DNA from 2 places in the Psychrobacillus sp. NPDC096623 genome. Region 1 is predicted to be linked to the other one. Evidence: riboswitches for the same ligand, from Rfam matches in the RefSeq annotation. Region 1 holds a riboswitch; the other holds the start of a gene.
What was found. Region 1 has a riboswitch for thiamine pyrophosphate ahead of ACIQX2_RS05400 (YkoF family thiamine/hydroxymethylpyrimidine-binding protein). Riboswitches for the same ligand answer to the same signal wherever they lie in the genome.

Region 1 (4,956 bases):
AATCGATCCATCAGGTTATCCACATCATATCCACCGCCATATGCTACTTCGTCTTTCACAGTTTTCGTTAAAAATAAAAACTCGGGAGATTGCGGAACATACCCTAGAAACGACGGCTCTACTAAGCCACTAGTAGGGATCAATTGACACAATGCTTTTAATAATGTGGATTTACCACTACCATTTGGTCCAGCAAGGATTGCAATTTCTCCACGCTGTAATGTAAAGGAGGTAGGTTTTAAAAAATTCTTTGTTTCTATTTTAGTTGCTTGAAACGAAGTCTCCGGCTGCATAGAAGTCATTCTTTTTGAAAGCGCAGATACTTCCTCGCTTTCATTCAAAGGAATAATTCTATCAAAAAAATCTCCCCATAAGTCCAAACGATGTTCGATTGCAACAATCGTCAGTTTACGCTTTTGTTGTAGCTGATCTAGCCATTCAATATAATGCTTAGCAGTATAAGGATCCAAATGGGAAATTGGCTCGTCTAATAACAAAACCTCGGGTTCCATTATAAGTGCGCAAGCAGTGGCTATTTGTTGCTTTTGACCACCAGAGAGCTGTTGAATAATAGAATATCGAAATTCACTCAAATTAGTTAGTGCAAGCACTTCGGTTATTCGATTATCCATTTCTTCACGTTTCACGTGTAAATTTTCTAACGTAAAAGCGAGCTCCTCTTCCACAGTTTGCATACAAAACTGCGCATCTGGATCCTGAAAAACAGTGGCAATTCGCTGATTTATTTCCCCGGGAATGAACGAAGAACTATCCTTCCCAAAAAGCTTAATCTTACCTGCCAAGATACCATCGCAATTATCCGGGTATAATCGATTACACAAGTAAAGTAATGTCGTTTTCCCACAACCACTCGGACCAGTAATCACAACCTTGGATCCTTTCTGTACGGTAAATGAAAAGTCATTTAGAATGCACTTTTCTTCATCCGGATACCGAAAGCTTACCTGTTCAAATGAGATGACATTATGCACGAGCATCACCTTTTTTCGGACGTGCAATAGCATATCCGCGAAGCGAGCCTGTTGCAAGTAATCCATCGGCAACAGCCTTACCTCCAACGCCGGCTAGGAGTGCTCCACTTAATATACGAATGCCCAGCATTAAAGCAACATAACCGGTACTGAATACTGTGAATCCACCTAACAAATACCCATAGGCAAAACTAAATACTGAAGATCCGACACCTGCTAGTATTAGAATCCATAGATCAAAACGTTTATATCTAGTCGCAGCAAACACTGCTTCTGCACCTAACCCTTGAATGACACCAGAAAGTATCAATCTTGGACCAACAGCATTTCCTAACAATACCTCGATAGCAGCTGCAATTGTTTCAGAAATAACTGCAGCACCGGGCTTTCGGATAATATACATACAAATTATAGACACGATAAACCAAATACCAAAAATCCACTCATAAGCAATCGGTCCAATAAACCCAGCCCAAATATTACCGACATGCAGGAACAGTAGATACACAATCCCAAAGACAACCGAAAACAAAGACATAAGTACGATCTCTTTTAACTTCCATGATTTCAGCATCTTAAACACCTCCGTGAGAAGGACTATTAATACTCATAGAAACGGTCATAACCAAATGTTTATGTTCTTCTGATCGTGCGTTCGTGAATGATTCTTCGTAAAATGCAAACACATCATGAATATCTCCGTGAATGCCACTTGCATAATGCATAGATTCATTGAATACACCCTGTTCTTTAGCACGATCCACTTCACGATAAATGACGTCCATATAATCCAGGTTATTCATGGGATAGAGAGCAAATTGCGAGGAAACATATTGCTTTGTAGTATCTATGTTGGCAATTAAATCACCCTTATCTAGATACACATCCCCTGCAGAATCACCGGGGCAGCCAGCAGAAAAAGTACCAGACAGAGCAATATGCTCTCCTGTTTTAGCCGCATGTAGTGTAATTGCTTTTGCCACATTAAACACATGTACCTGTTTCCCACGAATGACCGTTGATACATCATCCGTATGCATCCACACATTCGAAGTGTCCGTTTCCTTCAAGGCACCTTTAATCACCTTAATAAAATCATTTGTCATTGGATGTAGCGAAAAACGAAATCCGATGATTGGGCTCAATCCACATTCCACTTAAAAAACCTCCCTATATTTTTTCATAAAAAAAGACCACATCCGTGAAGATGCAGCCACTTATCCAATACAATAATATTAGGGAAGTCACCGCACTTCCTCACGCAGGTATTATCCTGATCGAGTTTTAAGGGATCGGAGCAAAAAGCTCGCATCTCAGCCAAAGTGGGCACCCCTAGTGCGCAAAACGGTATGTAGTTTTTTAATATGCTCAGAGTATAACGTAGCTATTTGAAGTTGTAAATATGTTTGCAAAATTTCGTACTTTCGTCCATGCTTAATTTAACCCAACTATTTGTATAGGGAGAAACACCGGAAAGTTGGAGAGAATCACCTAAATCTAGCTGAGAATCATCCGAATGTGCGAGAGAATCACCCGAATCCACCAAACAAACACCAGAATAAATAATTTAAGGAGGAAGAAATTTTGGACAAAATATACATAACACGTAAATTACCTGAAGAAATCGTCGAACCGTTAAGAGAAAAATTTGAAGTACAAATGTGGCATAGTGAAGAAAAAGGAATGACATATGAGGAAATAAAAACAAATGCTAAGGACGCACATGCTCTTTGGACAATGCTGTCTGACAATATCGACCGTGCACTTATAGAAAGTCTACCTAATCTAAAAGTGATTAGTAATTTCGCAGTAGGCTTTAACAATATTGATATAGAAGCTGCAAAGGAACACGGTATAGTCGTAACAAACACTCCCGGTGTACTGACAGAGACAACTGCAGACCTAACATTTGCATTACTTTTAGCTACAGCTCGAAGAATAACAGAAGTTGAACAAGAAATTCGTTCAGGAAATTGGACTTCCTGGTCGCCAATGAAGTATACAGGAATGGATATTTTCGGTGCAACGCTCGGAATTGTTGGGATGGGACGGATAGGGGAAGCCGTTGCAAGACGTGCGAAAGGCTTTGACATGAATGTGTTATATCATAATCGCTCTAGAAAACTAGATGCGGAAGAAACGTATGGCTTTACTTATGCAGAATTAGACGAATTGCTAAAGCAATCTGACTTTGTGATTCTGTTAACTCCGCTGACTCCCGAAACAAAGGGACTAATAGGTGAGCGAGAACTGAATCTTATGAAGGAATCTGCAGCTATCATTAATGTTGCCCGAGGTGGCATCGTAGACGAACAAGCTCTGTATGATGCTCTTGTTTCCAAAAAGATATGGGCTGCGGGAATGGATGTATTTGAACAGGAACCTGTTCCGATCGATCATCCACTTCTTACGTTACCTAATGTAACAATGTCACCTCATATCGGCAGTGCTAGCATACGAACTCGTCTTGCTATGATGCAAATGAACGCAAAAGATATAGAAGCAGTATTAGAAAGCAGAGAACCTCAAAATCGAATTGTCTAATTTCTATGATTTTCACATGGAATTATGAGTGGTCCTATTATTCCAGGACCACTCTTTTTTTTCGCAAATAAAGTTATAGATTAAATTACCACAGATTCTCCTTCTTATTACTATAAAATTCAACAATAAATCAAAGATCGGATCAAAGTACCTGCTTAAAGTTAAAAAAACATAAAAAACACCATAAATATATAATTAATTAACAGGATGTGGGGATATTAATATTCGAGTTTCTTCAAAATCTCCCATATTTTAATGTCGATATTTGCTTCAATTAAATAAAAAATCTAGTAACATAAAAACCCTTAAAGTAGACATGTAAAAATTATGGGAATTTTGGTGGTGTAGTCCCATAAAGATTAATAGGATTAAACTTTAGAAAAAAGGGTATGTAATAGGAGGGTAGGACTAAATGTCTAATTTATTTAAATAGAGAAAAGGGGAAAAAAGATGAGAAAATTATTGTTGTTTATTTCAATGTGCACACTTTTAGTATTGGGCGCATGCAGTAGTGAATCGAGCAAAGACAGTATTGAAGTGATCAAATTTGCAGATGCAGGATGGGATAGCATTCGTGTCCACAATAGTATAGCCCAACTAATAGTTGAAGAGGGTTATGGCTATAAAACCGAAGTTACAAGTGGAACTACAGCAGCTACGTTACAATCACTTGAACAAGGTGACATCAATGTTTATATGGAAATATGGACAGATAATACAAAGGAAGTTTATGAAAAAGCAATTGATAGTGGAAAAATTGTGAAGTTAGCAACTAATTTCAATGACAATTCGCAAGGACTATATGTTCCAACTTATGTGATAGAAGGAGATGCAGAAAGAGGAATTGAAGCAGTTGCACCTGATTTAAAAACTGTACAAGACCTTGAGAAGTATCCAGAGCTTTTCCAAGATCCTGAAGATAGCACCAAAGGAAGAATAATTGGTGCACCGTCTAGTTGGGTAGTAAGTGAACACTTGGAGACGAAACTTGAAACATATGGCCTTGATGCAAAATACAATTACTTAGCACCAGGATCAGACTCTGCAATTGTAGCAGACTTAGCGGGAGCATATAAAAAGGGACAACCTTGGGTAGGGTATTACTGGTCGCCCACGTGGGTAACTGCAAGCTATGATTTAACATTGCTTGAGGATGCACCATATGATGAAGCGACTTGGGAAGAATCGAAAGGAACGGAATTCCCTCCAAATGATGTAGTTATAGCTGTTCATAAAGATTTACCAACACAAGCAAAAGATGTTACGGATTTCTTAAGCAAATATGAAACTAGTAATGAATTAACAGAAGAAGCACTGGCTTATATGAACGAAAACGAAGTAGAACCAGATGAAGCCGCACTATGGTGGATGAAAGAGCATGAAGACCTTTGGACAACATGGGTGTCTGAGGAAGCCGCAG
Region 2 (4,956 bases), on a different contig from region 1:
GTGAGTTTAATGCGAATGTCACCTACTAATAAATCATAAAGCTGTCCCCATGAATGATAACCATCTACTCCAAGTGTCGTAATAATGTCTTCCTCTTTTTCAGAGAGCATTCTCTTTGCTTCATCTCTCCATTCATTTAACACAAAGGCAAATGGAGAAAGCTCAGCTGTTTGAAGTAGCTCTGTCCACACAGATTCCTCTGTTTTGCTTAGCACTTGTTGAATCGTAAGCATTTGAGAAGAAAGCTTGGCATATAGCGAACCTACCTCTCCTTGTAATAACGTTGCTTGCTTATCCGTTGTATCTTGTGCTAAAAAACAACCTATTACTGCTCCTCCTTCTGATAAATTAGTTGCTATATCTTTTAGCTCATTAATTGTTTGCTCGATTTTAGAGACATCTGCAATAGATGTTGGTGATTCAAAGTTTTTTAGTTTAGCTTCAAAGCTGCTCAATTTTTCTTTTACTTCATCCAAATGGCTTCTTAGGGATAGTGAGCTACTGCCTCCTTCAAAAAAGCGATCAAGATTCCAGACAACCGGATAAGTTTGTTCAATCATCTAAATATTCCTCCTATATTGAAAATTATTTTAGAATTCTAGTATATCATGTTTTCTATTGCAGATTGTTCGATTTTCGTCACATAACATTCAAAATCTAATTGGTTGTAGCATTATTTCAAAGGTATACTTATTAATTAGAAGGAGGCAGATGAATGTTTAAAATAATCCTCTTAATGGTATTTTTCATCTCTACTGTAATCGTAAAATTATTATCTACTTTTCTTCCTATAAATGATCAAACTAGTGGCGAGATTTTCAAAAGACTTCCCGTATTTTTCACTCCTGCAAATTATGTATTTTATATATGGATAGCTATTTTTGCATCATTAGCATGGTGGATTTGGAATATGACGATGGATTATAAATCCTCCCGTCCCATACCCTCAAAGCGCATTCTTTTATTTGGGGTAGCCTCTATATTATATATTTTGTGTGTATATAGTTGGCATTATGAGCATTTTTTATATACTTTTGTTACACTCACACTTTTACTTGGGTGTTTGTTCATATTGTATTTAACCTATCCTTTAGATGATATAAATCGAAAAAATCGTTTACCAATCTCTTTCCTTTTGAGTTGGACATTTATCAGTTTCTTCATAAATCTATCTTATCTCCTAACGTTTTATGAATTTGATGGATTTGGAATGACAAAATCTCTTTGGGGAGTTATTTTCTTAACTATTGCGACAGCCATAGCTCTTCATTTTCGTTATCATTATTCCGACCGTCTTATGTTAGTTATTTTTATCTGGACTTTCCTTGGAGTAGCAATTCACCATAACTTTAGTCAACTACTCCTAACCACAGCCTCTCTTTTTTTAAGCTGTGTCCTGATTGTAGGTATTATATTCTTAAAGAAAAGCGCGAAAACCCTTTAAGGTCAAAACTGTTTCAAATGTTTTCGAAGGACTTTGAACAGACGTTTTGCTATATTATTACCAGTGATATTGGTTATGACAGACGTCACAACCAATATCACTTTTTTAGGTAATCTTATGGTGTTGGTCAGTTCAGCGCCATCCTACAACTTCAATAAACAGCCTTATGCATTTTTGGATAACTAGAGGAAAGATACTTTCTATTTCATAGAGGAAGCTCTCCAAGATGCAATTTCATTCGCTATTTAATTACTTTAATTAGTAAACACTTACTACTTTTCTCTTTTGTACTCCACCTCTGTAATGGAAATTTACAGTATTATTCATTCTTCAATTCCCATTCCCATTCCCAGTGTTCACGGTACATTTTTTATACTTTCTTCTTTTTTAAACAAAACGCCATCGAAAGAGTAAACTTTCGATGGCGTTTTATTTTAATCTAATTTAGTTAATAAAATAGGAGCACCTTTTGTCACAACAATTGTATGCTCAATTTGTGCTACTAATGATTTATCTGGAGTTACAAATGTCCAGCCATCTCCAGATTCCACAATATGCTCTGCTTTTTCAGAAATAAACGGTTCTACTGCTAAAACCATTCCTTCTTTTAATATGGTCGGATCCCAAGCATCATAATAATTCAAAACATGCTGAGGAGCTTCATGTAGAGATTTTCCAATACCATGTCCAGTTAGGTTCATAATAACATGCAAGCCATTATCCTTAGCTTCTCTAGCTACTGCTTTTCCAATTTGGTTCAATCGGGAACCGGCTTTAACCTTCAACATAGCCCGGTTAAACGCACTCTCTGCCACTGCACATAACTTTTCTTTCTCTTCATAACCCTCACCTACAACAAAAGAAATCCCAGTATCTGCAAAATAACCATCAAGTGACCCAGAAACATCTATATTCACTATATCGCCATCTTTAATAACTCGAGAGCCAGGCATTCCATGAGCTACTTCTTCATTTACACTAATACAAGTATAACCTGGAAAATCATATTCGCCCATTGGTCCTGAAATCGCACCATGTTCTTTAAAAAGCTTCCCACCGATTTCGTCCAGTTCTTTCGTTGTAATACCAGGTTTAGTAGAAGCCCTCATCACATCACGAATTTCTGCAACAATACGCCCTATTTTTTTTAATGCGACTAACTCTTCGTCAGTTTGTACAATCATCTTAACAAGATCCCTTCTTCACTAAATGTATTCTAATCATATCATATTTAGTGAGAATTCGGCAGTGCAAGGCGCGGAGCTTTAACAAATAAAACAGAGCAAATAAAAGCAGCTAATAAAAATACAGGTATCATATAAGTAGAATTATAGACTAAAGAATACAAGATTGGATTTTTATCACCAGCAAATTCTCCGAAAAATAGTATACCTGATGCCACATGAGCTAAGTAGCGAAGAAAAGCTGCGATAAGTGCACCAAGGACAACTGCTTTAATCATTTTCATCTTGTCTTTTTGTTCATAAGCTTGTATAAATGCAGGTCTTAGGAAGCCAGCGAATCCTGCAACCATAAATGCGATAAAATAATCTATTGCTACCTGTGCGATAACTATTTCAAATGATAATGGTGCTGCATAAAAACGACCTGTTACCACTTGTAACACACCTATTAGAAAACCCGTAGCTAGCCCAGCTACAACACCACGGCGAAAAGCCATTAAAATAACTGGTACAAGAACGAATGTTACAGATCCACCTTGTGGCATTCCAAAGCCAATCATATCTAACACATATCCTAACGCTGCAAAAATAGCAATTTCCATTAATATTAATACTCGTTGATTTTTCATGACAATCCCCTTTTTTGACCACAAAAAAACGACCCCGGGATAGACCCAGACATCGCGCGATTGTCAGTTTCCATCCACATCCCTACGCAAGTATTAACTTACAGGTTCGAAGGGTACTATCTCAGCCGCATAAGCGGCGCCCCTTGTGGTTTGAATTATTAAGTTCGAATTCATTGTAGCCCAATAAAATAACTAATGCAACCTTCTTTTATTCTTTTGTTATACTTGTAAAAATACTATATTCACAAGGGGATGTTCACATGATTGCATTATTAAAAGATTTAGTAAGAATTAAAAGTGACACAATCGAAGGAGCCAACAATGCTTTGTTATTTTGTGAAAATTGGTTACAGGAAAGAGGAATTATCACCACTGTGTTAAAGCATGAAGAAAAACTAATGCTAGTGGCTGAAATAGGTGATGGGGATGAGTGCATGATTTGGAATGGTCATGTAGATATTGTTCCAGGAAATCCTGAGCAGTTCGAGCCATTTATAGAAGGTGATTTTTTATACGGTAGAGGAACAGCTGATATGAAAGCTGGTGTCGCTGGGATGATGCAAGCGTTTTATGAGCTATCTAAGGAACCTGAAAATCTAACTAAAAAAATTCAATTACATATTGTTACGGATGAGGAAACTGACGGTGAGACTTCACAATTTTTAGTAGATCAAGGGTATACTGGTGACTTTGTTATATGTGGTGAGCCTACCCACTTAAAAATTGGCTTACAAGCAAAAGGAATTATTCAGTTTGATGTGATCCTAAAAGGAAAACCTAGCCATGGAAGTCGTCCATGGGAAGGGATAAATGCGATTGAGCAGTCATTTCTCTTTGACCAACAGCTCCGTACACTTTCTTTTTTAACTGCAAGCAATGAGTTCTATGATTATCCTTCTTTAAACTTGGCGAAAATACAAGCAGGTGAACGTTATAATGTAGTGCCTGACGAGTGCATAGTTAGCTATGATCTTCGTTACGTGCCTGGACAGGATATGCGAGGTATTATCGCGGATCTCACAAAGTTGGCAAATAAATTTCCGAAAAGTGAGCTAAAAATTCAGACGACCGCCCCTGCCGTTACAACAGAAGCGGTAAACCCTTATATAGTACGTATTGCGCAGGTCACCTCACAATTTATCGGAAAGCCTGCTGTATTATTTGGACAGCATGGAGCTGCAGATGCTCGCTTTTATGCAGAAACCGGAGCAGGTGCCATTGAATTTGGCCCGAGCGGAGGAGATTGGCATGGTGAAAAAGAGTATGTATCTATTACTTCAACTGAAACTTTCAAAAATATTTTAGTTTCCCTAGTTAGAAAATGAAATGTATAGCTTAGTTATATATAAACAGGACAGGAGTTAAAAAGATTGGATAATCCTAAAATTTTATCAGCACTTTCTTATTTCAGTGTATTGTTTGCACCATTTTTATTGCCCATAATCGTTTATTTTATATCGCAGGATTCGAATGTTAAATATCATGCAAAAAAATCGCTTATATCTCATATCATACCTGTCATCTTGTTAGTTATTTTATTCATTAGTGTCTTCTCAAGTTTTACTCCTCTTACATTAGGGTTTAATGATCAGCCTTCGTTATGGATAGCAATTGGACCGCTCCTCTTGATCGCTACTTATATGCTAGTGTATGTGATTGTAATGATTTGGAATATCGTCCAAGGCATTAAAGTATTACG

Region 2: another riboswitch for thiamine pyrophosphate. It lies ahead of thiT (energy-coupled thiamine transporter ThiT); the one in region 1 lies ahead of ACIQX2_RS05400 (YkoF family thiamine/hydroxymethylpyrimidine-binding protein).

Annotation. Positions count from the first base shown of each region.
Region 1 covers NZ_JBIWER010000002.1:133,663-138,618, forward strand. Annotated here, with positions in the region: gene ACIQX2_RS05390 (ABC transporter ATP-binding protein) at 1-1,058, opposite strand, end outside; gene ACIQX2_RS05395 (ECF transporter S component) at 985-1,566, opposite strand; gene ACIQX2_RS05400 (YkoF family thiamine/hydroxymethylpyrimidine-binding protein) at 1,568-2,149, opposite strand; TPP riboswitch at 2,230-2,336, opposite strand; gene ACIQX2_RS05405 (2-hydroxyacid dehydrogenase) at 2,574-3,536, shown strand; gene ACIQX2_RS05410 (ABC transporter substrate-binding protein) at 3,987-4,956, shown strand, end outside.
Region 2 covers NZ_JBIWER010000008.1:48,158-53,113, forward strand. Annotated here, with positions in the region: gene ACIQX2_RS17665 (M3 family oligoendopeptidase) at 1-560, opposite strand, end outside; gene ACIQX2_RS17670 (tryptophan-rich sensory protein) at 716-1,444, shown strand; gene map (type I methionyl aminopeptidase) at 1,879-2,628, opposite strand; gene thiT (energy-coupled thiamine transporter ThiT) at 2,676-3,257, opposite strand; TPP riboswitch at 3,320-3,411, opposite strand; gene ACIQX2_RS17685 (M20 family metallopeptidase) at 3,518-4,582, shown strand; gene ACIQX2_RS17690 (magnetosome magnetite crystal formation protein family) at 4,628-4,956, shown strand, end outside.